DNA from 2 places in the Clostridium sp. Marseille-QA1073 genome. Region 1 is predicted to be linked to the other one. Evidence: a T-box and tRNA genes for the amino acid it is inferred to sense, from the RefSeq annotation. Region 1 holds a T-box; the other holds one or more tRNA genes.
What was found. A T-box is a leader RNA that pairs with one kind of tRNA and senses whether it is charged. The one in region 1 lies ahead of lysS (lysine--tRNA ligase), so its partner is inferred to be a tRNA-Lys.
Positions count from the first base shown of each region.

Region 2: it encodes a tRNA-Lys, which carries the amino acid that the T-box ahead of lysS (lysine--tRNA ligase) is inferred to sense. The anticodon was not compared.

Region 1 covers NZ_JBSVQM010000016.1:26,676-38,300, reverse strand. Annotated here, with positions in the region: gene ACY1IQ_RS14205 (S4 domain-containing protein) at 132-650, opposite strand; gene lysS (lysine--tRNA ligase) at 1,245-2,765, opposite strand; T-box leader at 2,904-3,171, opposite strand; gene ACY1IQ_RS14195 (YjiH family protein) at 3,446-4,804, shown strand; gene ACY1IQ_RS14190 (tRNA 2-thiocytidine biosynthesis TtcA family protein) at 4,870-5,736, opposite strand; gene ACY1IQ_RS14185 (hypothetical protein) at 5,896-6,645, shown strand; gene ACY1IQ_RS14180 (DHHW family protein) at 6,699-7,838, opposite strand; gene ACY1IQ_RS14175 (MBOAT family O-acyltransferase) at 8,218-9,624, opposite strand; gene ACY1IQ_RS14170 (DUF4358 domain-containing protein) at 9,669-10,166, opposite strand; gene ACY1IQ_RS14165 (GDSL-type esterase/lipase family protein) at 10,361-11,230, opposite strand.
Region 2 covers NZ_JBSVQM010000035.1:1,161-10,686, forward strand. Annotated here, with positions in the region: partial or broken gene ACY1IQ_RS19635 (YbjQ family protein) at 1-281, opposite strand, end outside; gene ACY1IQ_RS19640 (hypothetical protein) at 262-417, opposite strand; gene ACY1IQ_RS19645 (mechanosensitive ion channel family protein) at 579-1,685, opposite strand; tRNA gene ACY1IQ_RS19650 (tRNA-Lys) at 2,337-2,412, opposite strand; rRNA gene rrf (5S ribosomal RNA) at 2,445-2,562, opposite strand; rRNA gene ACY1IQ_RS19660 (23S ribosomal RNA) at 2,745-5,634, opposite strand; rRNA gene ACY1IQ_RS19665 (16S ribosomal RNA) at 5,890-7,411, opposite strand; gene mgtE (magnesium transporter) at 8,131-9,468, opposite strand.

The sequences.
Region 1 (11,625 bases):
TACATCTAGATATATTTCCTAGTAAATTCAACTTTATAATTAATTAAAAATTCTCTTAGTTATTTGTAATTTCTCTCTAAATAAATAATAAACCCTCCTATTATAGGAGGGTCAATAGAGTTTTTAATTTTTTATTCTGCTAATTTAAATTTATTTAGTTGCAAAGAAATTGTCTCTTTTTCTCTAACTATAGTTTTAGGTTTAACTAATTTTTCATTTATTAAAATGAATCCTTTTTTAATCCCTTCTTCTATCTTAGAACGACTTAAATCTAAAATTTGATTTGATAACAATTTATCTAATCTTATTTTTTTATCAATAACGTCAATAGTTATTTCAACATAATTAAACCCTTTAGCAATTAAGTCTTCTATAAATATCATATCTATTTTAGATTCTCTTTTATAAACTTCATAATCTAAATTATTTAATCCTGGAGTTGCCTTAAAAGTATTTAGCATTTTATTCCATGTATGATTATTAGGACATTTGTATATGGCATAATGAAATATATTTTTTCCATTTGCATTTTGTCTTCTTTTTAATGAATCTATAAATATAACCTTTCTCCCACAGTTATGACAATATCTTTCTTCACTATCTAAATTATTATTATGAATTTCCCAATTTAAATATAATACTTTCTCCATATTCCTCTCTCCTTAAAACTTCAAGAGGAATATTTATTTTAAGGGACGGTTCATTAAAATTTATAAGAATAATAAACCCTATCCTAGTTAGTAATGCATTAATCATAAACTTTATACTCCTCTTGTTTATTGATTTGAATACACTACTTTATAATAAGGAGTCATACGATTTCACCTACTTTCAAATAAAAAAGGCTATAAGAAGATAATTCCTCTTATAGCCTAAATTTTTTTAAATCCTTAATTTTAAATTAAGTAAAGCAAAGCTAACCCATAAATTATGAGCAAAAAATTAAGATTAATCCAGCTCTATAAGTTTTCTACCTTCTAATTACTAATTTTTAAGAAGCATAACAAATAAACCTAATTACTTAGGTGTTTTAAAACTTCTTTATTAATTAAATAAAAATTTAATTAGCAATTAGCTGGTTCCATAACTATAAGCCCTCCAAAATTTAATCTCTATAGTTTATAATATATGATACCATTGTAAAATTGTCAATAAAATATAGAATATTCAAATAATATTCTATTAATTCAATATAAAATAAAAAACACTATCCTGAAACTCAGGATAGCATTTTTATTGTAAATTTATCTTTTTACTAGTGGAAAAGCAATAATATCTTTTATAGAATTTGCTCCTGTTAAGAACATTATCATTCTATCAATTCCTATTCCAAGTCCTCCTGCTGGTGGCATACCTACATCTATTGCCACAGCAAACTCTTCATCCATAGGACTTGCAGTTTCAAGTCCTGCTCTTAATTTATCCGCTTGATCATGAAGCAGCACTCTCTGCCTTAATGCATCATTTAGCTCTGAATAAGCATTTCCAAGCTCTACCCCATAAGCATAAGGTTCAAACCTTTCTATTAGCTCAGAATTTTTTCTATGAACTTTACAAAGAGGTGAAGTTTCTACAGGAAAATCTATTACAAAAGTAGGTTCTACTAGCTTTGAAGCTGAATACTCATCAAAAATAGTCATTATTAAATCACCTTTTGTCATGTCTTTAATATCTAATCCTTCTAAAGCTTCCTCACTTAACAATTCTCTTTCCTCTACTATTTTTACAATTTCTTCTCTTGATAAAAACTCTACATCAATCCCTGTATCTTCTTTTACTAAATCACACATTCTAGCTCTTCTCCATGGTGCTTTAAAATCAATTTCTACACCATCATAAACACTCTTTGTTGTTCCGTTTACTTTAGTAAATACATACTCATATAAATTCTCCATAAGTCTCATCATATCTGTGTAATCCGCATATGCCATATAACATTCAAAAAGAGTAAATTCAGGGTAATGAGTTCTGTCAATTCCTTCATTTCTAAAGGATCTTCCTATAGTGTAAACCCTATCTACACCACCTACCATAAGCCTTTTTAAATAAAGCTCAGGAGATACATTCATATAAACGTCAGAATTTAGTGCATTTACATAGGTGATAAAAGGCTTTGCTTCTCCTCCACCATATTTAGTATCGAGAATAGGAGTTTCCATTTCAAAAAATCCCATGCTATTCATAAACTCTCTTATATAACTTAAAGCTCTTGAACGCTTTATAAATCTTTCTTTGACCTCTGAGTTCATAATCATATCTAATGAACGATGTCTTTGTCTTAAATCCATATCTTGAATTCCATGGTATTTTTCAGGTAATGGTCTTATAGATTTAGAAAGTATAGTGAACTCATTAGCTTTAATTGTTATTTCCCCTGTTTTAGTCTTAAATACTGTACCTTCTACCCCAATAATATCTCCTGTGTCTATAAGCTTTAATAAATTATACCTTTCATTACCTAATGCACCTTTATTTAGATATACCTGTATATCGCCTTCTTGATCTCTTAGGTTTAAAAATGTTACATTTCCCATTCTTCTAAGAAGCATTATTCTTCCTGATAGCGTAAAAACTTCTTCTTCTTTTATATCATGAAAATTGTCTATTATATAATTTGAATAAACACATTCTTTAAAACTATATGGGTATGGATTTATTCCTCTTTCTATTAACTCATTTAATTTTTTAACTCTTTCCACCACAAATTCATTTGCGTCATTCATTATTTCTCTTAAATCTTCAATATTTTCATAGTTTCTAAACATTAATGATACCACCTTTCATTTTTAAAAGTTAGACATCTTCTTAAAGTAACTAGTAAATATGCTAGTATCTTTTATATTAGATGTCTTATTAAAATTAAAAAAAGTCAAAAATAAAACTCTCACCTCCAAGACAATAGTCTTGGGGACGAGAGTAATTAACTTCGCGGTACCACCCCAGTTTGTTAATATGTCACCATATTAACCTCTTCAAGTACGTCACAATTTCTGTGATTATACTCTAGCTCTATAACAGGAGCTCCTGTCAAAGTATACTTTTAACTAATAAGTTAAAATCCACCTGAAACTCAGAGTCTTTTTTCAATAAATAATTTATTCACTCCCTCTCACCTACTGGAGTTCTCTGTACAACAATTAATTTATCTACTCTTCTCTTCATAGTCTTTATATTTTAAATATTATTTTAATTCGAATAATTGCAAAAGTCAATAAGAAAATTAACTTTTTTATAAAATCTATCAAATTATATTATTTGTACCAATTTTAAATAAGCCTATGATTATGAATATTTTTCACGATTATGCAAATTTTATTTATGTCTTATGCTTTTATTTGTAATAATCTAAAATTAATTAAAAATAAGGGTTGGCTAATTAAAAATAATGTATTATTATAAATATTGTTTGTATAATTATTAATTTTATAAGAAAGGAAATTTATTAATGGAAAATTTAAATCAAAGGAAATATTCCTCAGCTGATTTGTTACGTTTTATTATTCCATCATTAATAGGGGTACTATTTTTTATGACACCTATTTTATACAATGGAGATATTACTATACCTGTAGCTGTATTATCTAAATTTGTTCTTAATTATTTTGTAGAAATACTACCACTTGTTATGACTGTCATTATATGTGTAACTGTAACAGGAACTATTTTAACTAAGATATTTAAACCTAAATTTATCTTAAAAAATAGCTTTTTAAATACATTATTTAATATATCACCTATTTGGCTAATTGCAAGAATTGCTGGTATGATCTTTGCAGTTTGTACTGCATTTAAAATAGGACCTGAAATGATTTGGTCAGAAAATACTGGAGGCTTGCTTTTATATAGCTTATTACCTATCTTATTTTCTGTATTCTTATTTGCAGGCATGTTTTTACCATTACTTTTAAATTTTGGACTGCTAGAGTTTTTCGGTACGTTGTTAACTAAAGTAATGCGTCCTATTTTTAAATTGCCTGGACGTTCCTCAATAGACTGTATTGCTTCATGGCTTGGAGATGGTACCATTGGAGTACTTTTAACTAGTAAACAGTATGAAGACGGATTTTATACCACTCGTGAAGCAGCGGTAATAGGTACAACTTTCTCTGCTGTATCTATCACTTTTAGTCTTGTTGTAATTTCTCAAGTAAATCTTGGTCATCTATTTGTACCATTTTACTTAACAGTTACCTTTGCAGGAATTGTGGCGGCAATCATAACACCACGTATTCCACCATTATCTAGAAAACCAGATACCTATTATGGAGATAATAAACAAAATATTAAAGAAGAAATTCCTGAAAATTTTACTCCTTTTCAATGGGGATTAAAACAAGCTGTTGAAAAAGCTAGTAAAAATAATGGTATAACAGGAGTCTTAACAGAAGGTATTACAAATGTTTTAGATATGTGGATGGGTGTTATACCTATAGTTATGGCAATAGGTACTTTAGCATTAATAATTGCAGAATACACTCCTATATTTAAATTTTTAGGAATGCCTTTTATTCCTTTACTTGAATTATTAAGAGTGCCTGAAGCAAAAGAAGCCTCTCAAACTTTAATTGTAGGATTTGCAGATATGTTTCTACCTACTGTTATAGGAAGTACTATTAAAAGTGATTTGACTCGTTTTGTCATAGCTTGTACTTCAGTAACACAACTTATATACATGTCTGAAGTAGGTGGATTACTAATAGGCTCTAAAATTCCTGTTTCAATAAAAGATTTAATAATAATCTTTATTGAAAGAACTATAGTAACTTTGCCAATTATAGTACTGGTTGCACACATATTGTTTTAAATATAATATATCTTAAATAAATCCTAGGAAGCTTTTTCCTAGGATTTTATTATTTATTAGCTGACTTATTCTTCATCATAAAAATCTAAATAAGAATGTTTTTCTCCATCTTTTTGCCATCCTAAAATAGCATTCATATTTACATTTTGTGCTGATCTAAATATGGATTTATCTACGTCATTAAAGTTTTTCTTTAATTCTGTAATTAGATCCTTAATTTCAAAACGTTTATTTCCAATCTTCTTAGCTGCAACCATACATGCGCAGTTTAATGGCCATATACCACTACTTTGAGTAAACTTTTGAATATAACATTCCTCTACATAATAAAGAGGACGAATTAATTCTAATCCTTCAAAATTTGCAGCCTTTAACTTAGGAAGCATAGTTTTATAGTTTCCTGCATAAAGGACATTTAATAGTGTAGTTTCTATAACATCGTTAAAGTGATGTCCTAACGCAAGCTTATTACAGCCTAATTCTTGTGCTTTTGAATATAATGCGCCACGACGCATTCTTGCACACATGTAACAAGGATAATCCTTAGCAATATCATCTACAATTTTAAAAATACCAGATTCAAAAATATGAACTGGAATATTTAAATAGTTACAATTATCAATTAGTAGCTCTTTAATATTTTTATGATAACCAGGGTCCATAGCAATAAACTCTAGCTCAAAATTCATCTGTCCATGACGTTTAAGCTCTTGAAATAACTTAGCCATAACTAAGCTATCCTTACCACCAGATATAGCTACGGCGATTTTATCCCCTTCTTCAACTAAATTATAATCTTTTATTGCCTTAATAAATTTAGACCATATATTTTTTCTATATTTTTTAATAAGACTACGCTCAATTTCTTCAAGTGGCTTTCTTTCATTAAAAGGAATTAAAACCTCGCAACCACTTCCTGCAATCTCGCTCATATTATCACCTCACTTACCACGAAAATATTATATCACCATTAGCTGATTTTGTCTTTTCAAAGCGTTTAAATTATATTTGGAAATAATATTAGTATTATGTATATTTTGTGTTAATGTTTATATATAAATACAAATATCCCAAAATGAGGAGTGTATGTAATGTTTTCCAGAAGAATTAAAGCAAGGATTTCTATTATATTATGTTCATTAATGATTTTTAGTATTATTGGGACATTAAATTTATTTTCAAAAATAGAAGATGGATATAAAAAACAGGTAATTAAAGAAATAGAATCCCTTATGACTGAAGCGAGTAATGTTGGTGCAGAAGTTGACTCTAGTGAACTAGATTTAGAAGTTCAATTAATAAAAGATCTAACTGATATAGGATTCCTCTTGAAATTTGGTATAGAATGTCAAAGGGAAGTAAATGCTCAAAAACTTGAGATGAAACTGCTTGCTCACAAGTCAACAAATTTAGCTGCACCTTCTGAGAAATATATTGCCAAAGAGTCTTGTAAAACCTATGAAGGCAATACTATTTTAGATATTGATGAATCCAATCTATCTTTTCCTTATGAAATTGATATAAATATCCACTATTCCTTTGTACAAAATATAGATGAATATGGATTATATACTCAAAAGATGTATAAAGTTCTAGATGTTAATTCAAATATTAATAATGATAATATCAATGAAGAAAATTTTACTATAAAAAATTTTGAACAAAAAGACTGGTATATATCTGAAATGACAGATTCTTATGCTCGAATCTGTGGTGCAGCTAAATATACATTAAAAATTCCTGGACAATTCCTTATAACTTGTGCAGTTCCTTTTTCAGCAAAACTTGATGTTGGTGAAGGACTATTCTTATATGAATCTGACTCTCCAATACACAATTAAATTTAATATATAGAAAAAGTCATCTAACATAATTATGATAGATGACTTTTAATCTATTCAGATAAATTCCTTATAGATGGATCTTCAAAGAAAGTATTTGCATTGTAGAGTATTAACATATCATTTATTTGATTTTCCTGTATTAGTGTATTTAATCCCTCACTGTAATATCTAAAGTCTACCATATAAATCTCACTAAAATGGGATGTTAAAAAAGGTACAAAACTATTTGCATAAGAATCTTTAACCACTAATAGCTTTCTTCCTTCACCCTTATTACTTGTTATTTTAATTAATGGATGGTTTCCATTAAAAAATACTGTATACTTATCTTTTTTATTGATATTATTCATTTCATAAAGTGATTCATAGCTTTTATCTTCCCCTAAATACTCTACTTTATATTTTTCATCACCCTTTGGTAAATATAATTCAATACTGTCAGGGTTTAAATGTCTAAAACCACCTTTTGAATATAATGATCCATAAAATTCATCTGTAACCTTTTGTATATTAAAATATTCTTCTCCCTTTGGAGTAATCCCCATCTTCTTAATTAGTTCTTCATATGCATAATATGCACCTTTTGTTGTCCAATGGTGATCTGTTTTATAAAATATGTACTCATCTTTTTTCGAACTTAAAGTATCATATAAATCAACAAAATTTATATCATCATTTATAGATTTTTTAACTTTATCAATATATATAAGCTCATCACTATCGGAGACATAGTTAGGAAGCTTATCTTCTAATATCTTAACGGCAGTAGGTACTAGCATAAAATATTTATTAATGTTAGGTGTTAAGTTGTCAAAAGAATTTATTGTTTCTACTTTATTCTTTAAATCCTTATCTTCTGGTTTATTAAATTTTTGAATCAAGAAACCATCTTTGCCTAAATAAACATCATTATTTTCCTTTTTTCCTATAGCTCTATCCGTATCAGATTTAACTCCTATCCAAAAATCTCTTAAAGCAAATTGATCAGAAATATACTTTTCATAATTTGAAGTAAACTTGCCACCCATAAGATTTTTAAATGAAAACTTTGGTAGTTGCTCTAAGTTTCTATTTTCCGAATCTGAAAATTTCCTGCTAGGAGTTAATATGTTTAAAGTCACCATAAGACCTATAAATAATAAAAGCAATATTGCCATAATATATTTATATATTTTGTCATATCTATTCAAGAAAAACACCTCTTTCAAAGTGAACATATATATAAATTACCTTAAGAATTAATATATAGCCTAATATAGCTACATCATCAAATATTCCAATTCACAACTTTAATCAATGGAGAATTGAAAATGGACAATTGACAATTATTGTTGAAATTAGTTTTAATCAAACTAATTTCTTTAATAGATTTTTAATAAAAGTGACTTCGTCACTTTTAAAAGGAATAAGTTGAAAACTTCTCTTGAGAGAAGTATCCATAATTGTCCATTGTCAATCGTCAATTCTCAATTACATAAATATAAGCTAAAACAATTTGTTAACACAATTTTATGAGTGTATAGATTAAATTTATGAGTGGTACATATATATATATGTATATTAATACTATTAAAATCTAAAGTATAAGAAAGGATTATATGTTTCATTTACTAAATAAGCAGTTGAAAGAAATATTAATATTAAATATAGAGGTGGAACAACTATGGCACCTACCATCTTCAATCTTTCTCTTATACTTACAATAACCTTTCTTGGAAGTGGAGTTGAGCAAATTGCTAATACTATAAACAATACTATATTAGTTGATATGTAATATAATGTTTTACTGTCCATTAATAAATACTTACCAAAACCAAACATAGTTCCTATGAATCCCATCGCTAAAGATAGGCTTTCAAATTCAAAAAATACCCATCCAACAATAACTATAATAAGAGTATAAATATGTCCTATAAATTTAGGTTTATTCTTAAGCCACTTTAAAAGGAATAACTTCTCTATAGTTACAAAAAATCCAAAATACAATCCCCATAAAATAAAGTTCCAGTTTGCTCCGTGCCATAATCCTGTTAAAAACCATACCACAAACAGGTTTCTAAGCTGCTTTAGTTGTCCTGTTCTGTTTCCACCAAGAGGAATATATACATATTCTCTAAACCATGAACCTAATGAAATATGCCACCTGCGCCAGAACTCAGTTACACTCTTTGATATATATGGATAATTGAAGTTTTCCATAAGATCAAAACCAAACATTTTCCCAAGACCTAATGCCATATCAGAATATCCACTAAAGTCAAAATAAATTTGGAAGGTAAATGCAATTATCCCTAACCATGCAGAAATTACTGTAAGTTCTGCCATAGGAGTTGCTTTTACAGTAGTCCAAAGAAGTCCTATATTATTTGCAAGAAGTACTTTTTTAGAAAGTCCTCTTATAAATAATTCTGCTCCTTCACCAAATTTATCTAAAGTTTCTTTTCTTTCATCTAATTGCTTAGCAACATCCCCATATTTTACTATAGGGCCTGCAACAAGTTGTGGGAACATAGTAACATACGCACCAAAAGATATAATGTTTTTTTGCACAGGTACTTTGTCTAAATATACATCAATAGCATAGGACATAGTCTGAAATGTATAAAAAGATATTCCCACAGGAAGTGGGAGAGTTGCCGCATTTATACTTAAGTTAAAAATATTATTGATATTATCCACTACAAATCCATAGTATTTAAAGAAACAAAGTATCCCTAAATTTACTACAATGGAGTTTATAAATACCGCTCTAGCAATCCCCTTACGTTCTCTATACTTATCTATAAGTAAACCGTTAACGTAATCAAATACTGTTGAAAATATCATTATTAATATGTACAGGGGCTCTCCCCACGCATAAAACACAAGACTTACTAAAAGTAATATTAAATTCCTAAGAGCTCTAGGAGATATATAATAAATAAAAATAGTTAGTGGTAGAAATAAAAAAATAAAAATTAGACTACTAAATACCAAAGTTTGTCCACCTCCTAAGCAACAGCCTAACTCTCAAACTATTGTTACTTAAGAGCTTCGTCAAATGCACTTTCTATTTTATCAGCATCTTTAGATATTGCTAAAAGAACATAGTTGTCTTTAGTTTTTAATACATGTTTTTCTATTAAGAAATATTCATCTGGAAGATAATCTTTAAAACTTTTACCTTGCTCTTCTACTCTTTTTGATAATTTTCCTTTAACACTTTCCACATTATTAGCATCCTTAACTTTAATTACTGCCACTTCATCAGCTTTAAGATTTGTAGGAGCTACATAAAGAATAAAATTCTCAATCTCATCAGCACTTATGTCATATAGCTTTTGAAGTTTGTCATTATCTCCTTCTTTCATTTCATCCAGTTTAACAGTTTGTTTAATCTTTTCTCCTATTTCTACTGCCGAAAGGTTCTTAGCTTCTTCTTTTTTACCAGAGCATCCAGTTAAAGTTCCTAGCGCAACGGCACCTACAACCATAGTAATAAGAAATTTTTTGTTGATTTTTTTAAATAGTTTTAACATCTGCTTTAAATCTCCTTTTTCTATATTAAATTTTTAAGTATCTAAAATAATTAGTTAAATATCTTCAAGATATCTTACGTATTATTGCATCACTAATTTCTCTAGATAGAATTCTATCTAGAGGTCCTATTAATGCAGTATGACATAAAATATAGAAAAATAGTAACTACCTATTTTTTGAAAATACCTAATAATTATTTTACATTATTTTTTATATAATCAAGCCATAACTCATAGAAGTGATATTTAGTGTGTTTTCCATCAGGCTCATATAAATCTTTATGTTCTTTTAATAGGGGTGCTATATTAAAATAATTCACTTCTTCCTTTTGTGCCATATTTATTAATGCGTTATTAAATTCATCAACACGAGTGTTTGCAAGCAATGGATCCTCTTTTTGTGCTTCTTCATTAATAGGAAGAATAGAATGAATATAAATATTTACCTTAGGTAATTTTTCCTTGAGCATATGTATAAGATCTGCATAATTCTTTGCAAATTGTTGACCATCTATTCCTGTCTCTAGATCATTCATTCCAAAAAGTATAAATATATTTTCTGGTAATAAACTGGCTACCTTGTCCACATCTTTCTGCGCCTGAATAACAGTATGTCCTTTAGCAGCTATAACACGAGACTCATCTAGAAACTCATAAAAACCTAAACTTTCTGTTATAGAATCTCCCATAAATACAGCATTTTTAAAAAATTCTTTATTATCAATTTCTACTTTTTTAACTTCGCTACTATTATTATTTAAAGAAGAATCAGTTCTATTATTTTTTTCTTGATTAACTTTGTCTATATTTAAGGTGTCTTTATCTTTCTTTTCAGAGGTTCCACTTTCTTTAAAATCTTCAATTTTATTATCATTATTTTTATCTATATTAACGTTACTTTTTGCCGATGCAGTATTCTTACCAAAAACATTTTTAAATACATAATTCTTTACAGGTATTGATACAGCAAATACAACTAAAGTAGCAACGGTTATCGACATAACAAATCTCTTTGGATTAACAATTCTTAATTTTCTTCTTTTTCTTCTTCTATATCCCTTCATAATACACCTCTAGTAATCTTTTCGTAGTTAATATATACATTTAAATGTTAAATCATAACATCTATCGACAAATAGTATATAAGAAAATTATATCCCTATTTTTTCTTAAAAGGTTAAGAAAAGGTTAAGAAAAGTTAACAATTTAACTTCATTCATATTTAGTTTAAATTAATATAAAACTCTATGCAACAAAAATACTATATAAGATTTTATGTAGTATTTTCCAATATAATTTGAAATTTTAAATTTCTTAATTAGTCTATCACAATTTTATATTGCAACCTTTTATTTACATTTAATTAATAATAAATTTATGGTATTTAAGGTAAATTTTAAGATATACTTAGAGAATATACTCTTATGAAAAAATTTTTATACTTAACTGATTATATTTA
Region 2 (9,526 bases), on a different contig from region 1:
ATAACTTCAGAAGTTTCGTTAATTATTGAGCTTGTAGTATAGCTTATATTAATAATTCCATCCGCTTCTAAGCTTTCAGCTTCTTCTCCCATTCTCTTTGTTGCTATTAATCTAGCTTCATTCATCATTTGAGAATAGTCTACTCTCTCTTCACCTACTAAAGTTTTAAGTCCACTTAATATATCTTTTCCTAGGTTTTTAGATCATACAACGAATCCTTATACTATAGATATTGTCTCTATTTCTTTTCCATTAATATAATCAGTATTTGCTAATATTATCTTCATCATCTCGTTTAATTTCCTTAATTCTCTCAATCATATTATATACAAGTGGTAAAACTAGAATTATACTAAATATTAGCATAAAAATCATAGCAACCTTTGATATTAAATCGCCAGGAAATTCATTCATCATAATAAATTCTTCAATTGATGAGTAAATAAATGCTCCACCTAAACATAGAAAAATTAGTGTTATAATAATTATGGTTGTTAATACTTTTTTTATAAACTCAACTTATTTTATAATATTTAACTGTATTTTAATGCTATTTGCTACACTACTAATAAATTATATTATTCTTGAGAATTTTCAATATATATACTTCTTGTAGGAAAAGCTACTGAAACTTTTTCTTCTTCCAGTATCTCCATTATTTTAAAATTAATCTCTTCTTTAATAGTTAAATAATCCTTAAGTCCTGCCTTACTAGTGTAATAACAAATAGATATATCTAAACTATTTATGTTAAAATTTTCAAAAGTAACTAGGATACCATCGTTATCAACACCCTCATGTAATTCCAACATCTTCTTTATTTTATCAATACAGGTTTGTATTTTTTCTTTAGGAGTATTATAAGTCACCCCTAAATTAAATTTAATTCTTCTTTTATCTCTTCTATTAAAATTAAATATTGAATCATTAGCTAGAATTGAATTAGGTACTGTAATTAATGCCTCATCAACAGTTCTAATCTTAGTACTTCTAAATGAAATATCTTCAATAGAACCTTCTAGTCCTTTACACTGAATCCAGTCTCCAATCGAAAAAGGTTTGTCTAATATTATTATAATTCCTGCAATAATATTAGAAGCAGCATCTTTTGATGCTAAAGCAAATGCTAATCCTCCTAATCCTAATCCTGTAATAAATGCTTTTAGATTATATTCCCATTTTTCAGCAATCATATATATTGCTAAAGCTATAATTATAAGCTTTAATGTTTTTGATATAAAAGGATATAATATTTTATCTACTTTAACATCATAATTCTCCATTTTATCGAATATTAGTGATGAATCCTCTGTTAAATTCATAAATCCTTGAGCTATCAATATAATAACTGAGCTATCAAATATTCTTTGTATTATTTTAGGACTTAAATAAAGCATCTCCCTAAAAGCCATAGCTACTATATAAAAACCTAATATTAAAAAAAAGTTTCTTAATGGTCTTTCAAAAGCTTGCACTATTTTTAAAGCACCTTTAATTCCAGCTTTAGATAAAACTTTCATTAATGCTTTCATCACATACTTAGTAAATATATTTCTTAAAAATAGTATTAATACAAATACTCCAACAGCAATAGCAATCTTTCTCCATGTTACATATAATGGATTTCTCACTATAGCTTGTATAAATTCATTATTAAATACATCACTTAAAACTAATGCTAACATAAAATCTCCCTTCTTATTATCCTATTAAATAGTATATGTTAAATTTCCTATATTTATATTCTATAGCAATTATATGCATGTATACATTGTATTCGTCACATATTGAGATATTATGATAAAATATCTCTACTTTCAATAAAATATAAATGTTTTTTATCAAATTCTGCAGAAAATTTTTAATACTATTTTAAAACATTATACATAAAAATACATATAGTCTCAAATTTTGTATTATAAATAGAAGTAATCTACATAAATATAATTTGTGAGCTTGTATTTATATATGTTAATAATAATTATTATAAATATATCTTCATAGATTTAAAAGAACATTTCGACAAATTATGATATAAAATTGTAAACTTTAATTATTTTACATTTCATTTTATTTACTTTAAAACATAAACTTCTAAATATGAAAATTTGTAACTAATTATCAGGGATTTTTACCAATTAAAAGTTAAGAATGAAAGATTATTGATGCCTATTTCTTAAATTTACTTATCTTAGAAATCTGAAATTTGAGTTAAAGAAAATTGTAGTACTCCATAGATAGCATTACTATATATAAAATTCAGCGATTTAATTAGAAGAAACTCTTAATTCTTTTTTCATAAAGCTAAAAAAAGCTTAGTACTTTGTACTAAGCTTTGGTGGCTCACCGGGGGATCGAACCCCGGACACCATGATTAAAAGTCATGTGCTCTACCGACTGAGCTAGTGAACCATATTGTTAGCTAAGAAAACTTAGCTAACATTACCTGGCAACAACCTACCCTCCCACACAGTCTCCCGTGCAGTACTCTCGGCGTCCTAAGGCTTAACCTGCCTGTTCGGAATGGAAAGGGGTGTTACCCTTAGGACCATCATCACCAGATCTAAATTTGTTATAAACGTCGTACTACTTCGTCAACTGCATTCGCTGTGGTGCTCATTTACCATTAGTAAACTCCACTCCTCACTCATTTGTTTCCTTGTATTACTCGTTTCTATCAAATTTTAAAAATTTATATAAGCTTCAAAGAAATTATTCTCTGAAAATTGCACAGTGAAATTAATTAGGTCAAGCCCTCGACTTATTAGTATGAGTCAGCTGAACATGTTACCATGCTTACACCTCTCACCTATCAACCTGGTGTTCTTCCAGGAGTCTTACTAACTTATGTTATGGGAAATCTCATCTTAGGGGGGGCTTCACGCTTAGATGCTTTCAGCGTTTATCCCTTCCAGACATAGCTACCCAGCTGTGCCACTGGCGTGACAACTGAGCCGCAGAGGTCTGTCCATGTCCCGGTCCTCTCGTACTAAGGACAGCTCCCCTTCGTTCACCCGCGACGGATAGGGACCGAACTGTCTCACGACGTTCTGAACCCAGCTCGCGTACCCTTTAATGGGCGAACAGCCCAGCCTTGGGACCTACTTCAGCCCCAGGATGCGACGAGCCGACATCGAGGGTGCCAAACCTCCCCGTCGATGTGGACTCTTGGGGAGATCAATACCTCATCCCCGGTGGCTTTTATCCGTTGAGCGATGGCCCTCCCGAGGAACCACCGGATCCACTAAGCCCGACTTTCGACCTGCTCACTTGTCTGTGTCGCAGTCAGGCTCCCTTCTGCCTTTGCACTCTTCGAACGATTTCCGACCGTTCTGAGGGAACCTTTGGGCGCCTCCGTTACTTTTTTGGAGGCGACCGCCCCAGTCAAACTGCCCACCTAACAATGTCCCGTGACCTGATTCAAGGCCTCCGGTTAGAATTCCAGTACTATCAGGGTGGTATCCCAAGGATGACTCCACAAAGGCTGACGCCCTTGCTTCCAAGTCTCCCACCTATCCTGTACAGATAGTACCGGAAACTCAATCTTAAATTACCGATGGCTCTGAGGTCTTTCCGTCCAATCGCGGGTAGCAAGCATCTTCACTTGCACTACAATTTCCTTAGTTACTGTTGGGAGCAATTGCCCAAATCATTACGCCATTCGTGGGGGGGTCGGAACTTACCCGACAAGGAATTTCGCTACCTTAGGACCGTTATAGTTACGGCCGCGTTTACTGGGGGCTTAAGTTCGTGCCTTCGTTTGCACTAAGCAATCCCCTTAACCTTCCAGCACCGGGCAGGCGTCGGCCCCTATACATCAGCTTTTCTGCTTAGCAGGAACCTAACGTGTTTTTGCTAAACAGTTGCTTGGGCCTATTCTCTGCGGCCTACTTGCGTAGGCACCCCTTCTCCCGAAGTTACGGGGTCAATTTGCCGAGTTCCTTAACAGCAATTCTTCCGATGGTCTTAGGATTCTCTCCTCACCTACCTGTGTCGGTTTGCGGTACGGGCATAAGCTTCCTCCATAGAGGCTTTTCTTGGCAACTGTCGGTCAGATGCACTACTTACCTAAGGGCTTCCCCATCACGCCTCAGCTAATGTAGGTGGATTTGCCTATCCTACATACCTAAACGCTTAGACTATCAATAGCTAGCACATCTTATCCTCCTGCGTCACCCCATTTGTAATAACGTCTGCTAGTGGTACAGGAATATCAACCTGTTGTCCATCACCTACGCCTTTCGGCCTCGGCTTAGGTCCCGACTAACCCTGAGCGGACGAGCCTTCCTCAGGAAACCTTAGGTTTTCGACCGACAGGATTCTCACCTGTCTCTCGCTACTTATGCCAACATTCTCACTTCTGCATCGTCCACCGCTCCTTCCGGTACGACTTCAGCCAATGCAGAAAGCTCCTCTACCGCGTACACGTAGTGTACACCCATAGCTTCGGTGGTAGTTTAGCCCCGGACATCTTCGGCACCGAGATCTCTTGACTAGTGAGCTATTACGCACTCTTTGAATGAGTGGCTGCTTCGCTAACATCCTAGTTGTCTTAGAAATCCCACATCCTTTACCACTTAACTTACACTTTGGGACCTTAGCTGATGGTCTGGGCTGTTTCCCTTTTGACTACGGATCTTATCATTCGCAGTCTGACTGCCGAAATAAAAGTATATGGCATTCGGAGTTTGATAAGGTTCGGTAAGCGATATGCCCCCTAGCCTATTCAGTGCTCTACCTCCATTACTCAATTAATCGACGCTAGCCCTAAAGCTATTTCGAGGAGAACCAGCTATCTCCGAGTTCGATTGGAATTTCTCCCGTTATCCACAGCTCATCCCATGGTTTTTCAACACCAACGTGGTTCGGTCCTCCACGAGATTTTACTCGCTTCAACCTGGCCATGGATAGGTCACCCGATTTCAGGTCTACGACATGCAACTTTGCGCCTATTCAGACTCGGTTTCCCTTCGGCTCCGTACCTTAAGTACTTAACCTCGCTACATATCGTAACTCGTTGGCTCGTTCTACAAAAAGCACATCGTCACACATATAAAGTGCTTCGATCGGTTGTAGGCACAGGGTTTCAGGTTCTATTTCACTCCCCTCCCGGGGTTCTTTTCACCTTTCCCTCACGGTACTTCTCCACTATCGGTCACTAGGTAGTATTTAGCCTTGGGAGGTGGTCCTCCCTGCTTCCCACAAGGTTTCACGTGTCTCGTGGTACTCTGGATCAGAACTTAAGGTCTTCTCGTTTCACTTACAGGTCTATTACCTTCTACGGAGTAGCTTTCCAGCTATCTTCAGTTACAATAGCCACCTCTTTTATGTTCTGTCCTCAACCCCCAAGCCAAAGGCTTAGGTTTGGGCTCTTTCCCTTTCGCTCGCCGCTACTTAGGAAATCGATTTTTCTTTCTCTTCCTCCGGGTACTTAGATGTTTCAGTTCCCCGGGTTTACCTCTATATACCTATGTATTCAGCATATAGTACATGGCGTAGCCATGTAGGTTTCCCCATTCGGAAATCTTTGGATCACAGACTATTTGCGTCTACCCAAAGCTTATCGCAGCTTATCACGTCCTTCTTCGGCTCCTAGTGCCAAGGCATTCACCCTGCGCCCTTTGTAGCTTGACCTATCTAAAAATCAATTATACAAATTCGCATAAATAGAATTCAAAAACTTTGTTTTTAAACTTATTTCTGTTTGTCTTGACGAAATTGTTTATTTATCTTTTAAATTTAAAGGATATTTAAACAAATATTTTCACTGTGCAATTTTCAAAGAACAATTGAGCTTTTCCTCTGTCCCGTAGGACCTTGGTCGCTCAAAATTAAACAGAGATAGTACCAGTTTTCGTAGAAGAGTTACCAACTACGTCGACTCCCTAGAAAGGAGGTGATCCAGCCGCAGGTTCTCCTACGGCTACCTTGTTACGACTTCACCCCAATCACTAATCCCACCTTCGGCCGCTGGCTCCTTGCGGTTACCTCACGGACTTCGGGTGTTACCAGCTCTCATGGTGTGACGGGCGGTGTGTACAAGGCCCGGGAACGTATTCACCGCGACATGCTGATTCGCGATTACTAGCAACTCCCGCTTCATGTAGGCGAGTTTCAGCCTACAATCCGAACTGGGATTGGTTTTTAAGTTTAGCTCCACCTCACGGTCTTGCATCTTGTTGTACCAACCATTGTAGCACGTGTGTAGCCCTAGACATAAGGGGCATGATGATTTGACGTCATCCCCACCTTCCTCCCGGTTAACCCGGGCAGTCTCACTAGAGTGCTCAACTTAATGGTAGCAACTAATGATAAGGGTTGCGCTCGTTGCGGGACTTAACCCAACATCTCACGACACGAGCTGACGACAACCATGCACCACCTGTCTCCCTGCCCCGAAGGGCTTCCCTCATTACAGGTAATTCAGGGGATGTCAAGTCTAGGTAAGGTTCTTCGCGTTGCTTCGAATTAAACCACAGCGTAACCACTAGCGGCGAGCCCCGTCAATTCCTTCAGGTTTTCCTAATCTTGCGATCGTACTCCCCAGGCGGAATACTTATTGTGTTAACTGCGGCACAGAAGGGGTCGATACCTCCTACACCTAGTATTCATCGTTTACGGCGTGGACTACCAGGGTATCTAATCCTGTTTGCTCCCCACGCTTTCATGCCTCAGCGTCAGTTACAGTCCAGAAAGCCGCCTTCGCCACTGGTGTTCTTCCTAATCTCTACGCATTTCACCGCTACACTAGGAATTCCGCTTTCCTCTCCTGCACTCTAGACACCCAGTTTCAAATGCAGCACCCAAGTTGAGCCCGGGTATTTCACATCTGACTTAAATGTCCTCTTCACCGCATCCTTTTTACGCCCGGTAAGTCCACGGGACGCTTGCTTTGCCGCACAAAAGCGTACGCGGCTGCTGGCACGTAGTTAGCCGTGGCTTCCTCATATGGTACCGTCATTATCTTCCCATATGACAGAACTTTACAACCCTAAGGCCTTCTTCATTCACGCGGCGTTGCTGCGTCAGGGTTTCCCCCATTGCGCAATATTCCCCACTGCTGCCTCCCGTAGGAGTCTGGACCGTGTCTCAGTTCCAATGTGGCCGATCACCCTCTCAGGTCGGCTACGCATCGTCGCCTTGGTGAGCTGTTACCTCACCAACTAGCTAATGCGCCGCGGGTCCATCTCATAGCGGATTGCTCCTTTGGTACAAAAGTCATGCGACCTTCATACTTTATGCGGTATTAATCTCCCTTTCGGGAGGCTATTCCCCTCTATGAGGCAGGTTACCCACGTGTTACTCACCCGTCCGCCGCTAATCCACTCCCGAAGGAGCTTCATCGCTCGACTTGCATGTGTTAGGCACGCCGCCAGCGTTCGTCCTGAGCCAGGATCAAACTCTCAATTTAAAAGTTTGTATCTTGATTGCTCAAGTAAAGTTTGCTGACTATTAATAGTCATTTTAAGTTTCTTTCGAAACTCAATGAATTAACTGGTTTTACCTATTTCTCTGTTTAATTTTCAAAGACCAAATTATTTAGTAATTTTTACCGTCGTTTTTCGACTGCTTAATCAGTTTATCACTTATTTTTTTGCTTGTCAACAACTTTTTTAATTTAATTTAAAAAGTTAATTGAACAGCTTGTCACTATCGAGTCTGTGTCGCAGCGACAAGGAATATATTATCATAAAGTATATTACACATTTATGCTTTATATCTTATAATTCACTATTAAATTTAACATTCTCTATTTTTCTTTATATTTCTAGTTTTTTTTTATAATGATACACCTGGGATAGTTTTATTTTACTTGTTCTTCATTTATCATTTTATCCTATAAATCCATAATAAAACACATATAATTAAAAATTAAATCTTAAAGTAAAACTTTAAACTTAATTTTATAATTGGTTTATCTTTGATACAAATTTGATATAAAATGATAATTATAATTTCTTGAGATTATAATAATATTTTGCTACTGATTAAAAAAATAAATATAATGAGAAGTAAAATTTAATAAAATATATGATTGCTGTACTAAATATGGTTAAAGAAGTACTATAAAGTTTATAACAAACTTACATGCATAGAAAAAAGGATTGGTTTATCTCACCAATCCTTTTTTTATATTCCTAAAAACATCGCTGCCATTGCAAAATATATTATTAACGCTAAAGCATCAACAATAGTAGTTATTAATGGACTAGCCATTATAGCTGGGTCTAGTTTTAACTTTTTAGCAACTATAGGAAGAACACATCCTACTACTTTCGCTATTATTACTGTAAAAAATAAAGTTGTACATACTGTTATTGCTACATATAATTCTACTTTTTCTAAAAAATATACTCTTAAAAAGTTTACTCCTGATAGTACAATACCAACAACAATACTAACTCTTAGTTCTTTCCATAGCACTTTAAATACATCACTTAATTCAATTTCCCCTAAAGCTAATCCCCTTATAACAAGAGTTGAAGCTTGTGATCCTGCATTTCCACCTGTATCCATTAGCATTGGTATAAATGCTGCTAATATAACCACTGATTGTAATACTTCATCATATCTTTTAATTATATTCCCTGTAAATGTAGCTGATATCATAAGAACTAACAGCCATACTATTCTATTCTTAGCTAAATTAAATACACTAGTTTTTAAATATTCTTCTTCTGAAGGCCCCATCGCAGCCATCTTTTGAAAATCCTCTGTATTTTCTTGTTCTATAATATCTACTATATCATCTATAGTTATAATACCAACTAATCTATTTTCATTATCTACTACTGGCATTGCTAAAAAGTCATATTTTTTAAATAAATCTGCTACTTCTTCTTGGTCATCTAATGTATGAGTGCAAATAACATTATCATCCATTATATTTTTAATGATTTCATTATCATCATTTAATATTAAATCTCTAATAGATAATACACCTTCTAGTTTTCTCTTTTCATTAGTTACATAGCAGGTGTCTATTGTTTCCTTGTTTAGCCCTGTTCTTTTAATATGATCAACAGCTTCCTTTACTGTCATTTCTTTTCTAAGTCTTACATATTCTATAGTCATTATGCTACCTGCAGAATTATCTGGGTAATTTAAAAAGGTATTAATTAATCTTCTTTTACCTTCTTTAGTGTTTTTAAGAACCTTTTTAACAACATTTGCAGGTAATTCTTCTAATATATCTACAGTATCGTCTAAAAATAATTTATCAACTATATGACTAAGCTCATCATCTGTTATAGCTTCTATAATATATTGTACATCTTCTGTAGACATATAAGAAAATACTTCAGTAGCTATATCTTTTGGTAAAATCCTAAATATAATTAGCATTTTATCTCTATCTACTTCTTCTAAAAATTGAGCAATATCTACTGATTTTTCCTCAATTAATAAGTTTCTTGCATCAACAAATTTACTTGCTTTAATTAAATCTAATACTTTTTTGAATTCCATATGCAATACCTCCTATTAGGCACTGCTATTCATCTTTTTTGTGACTACATGAATAGCA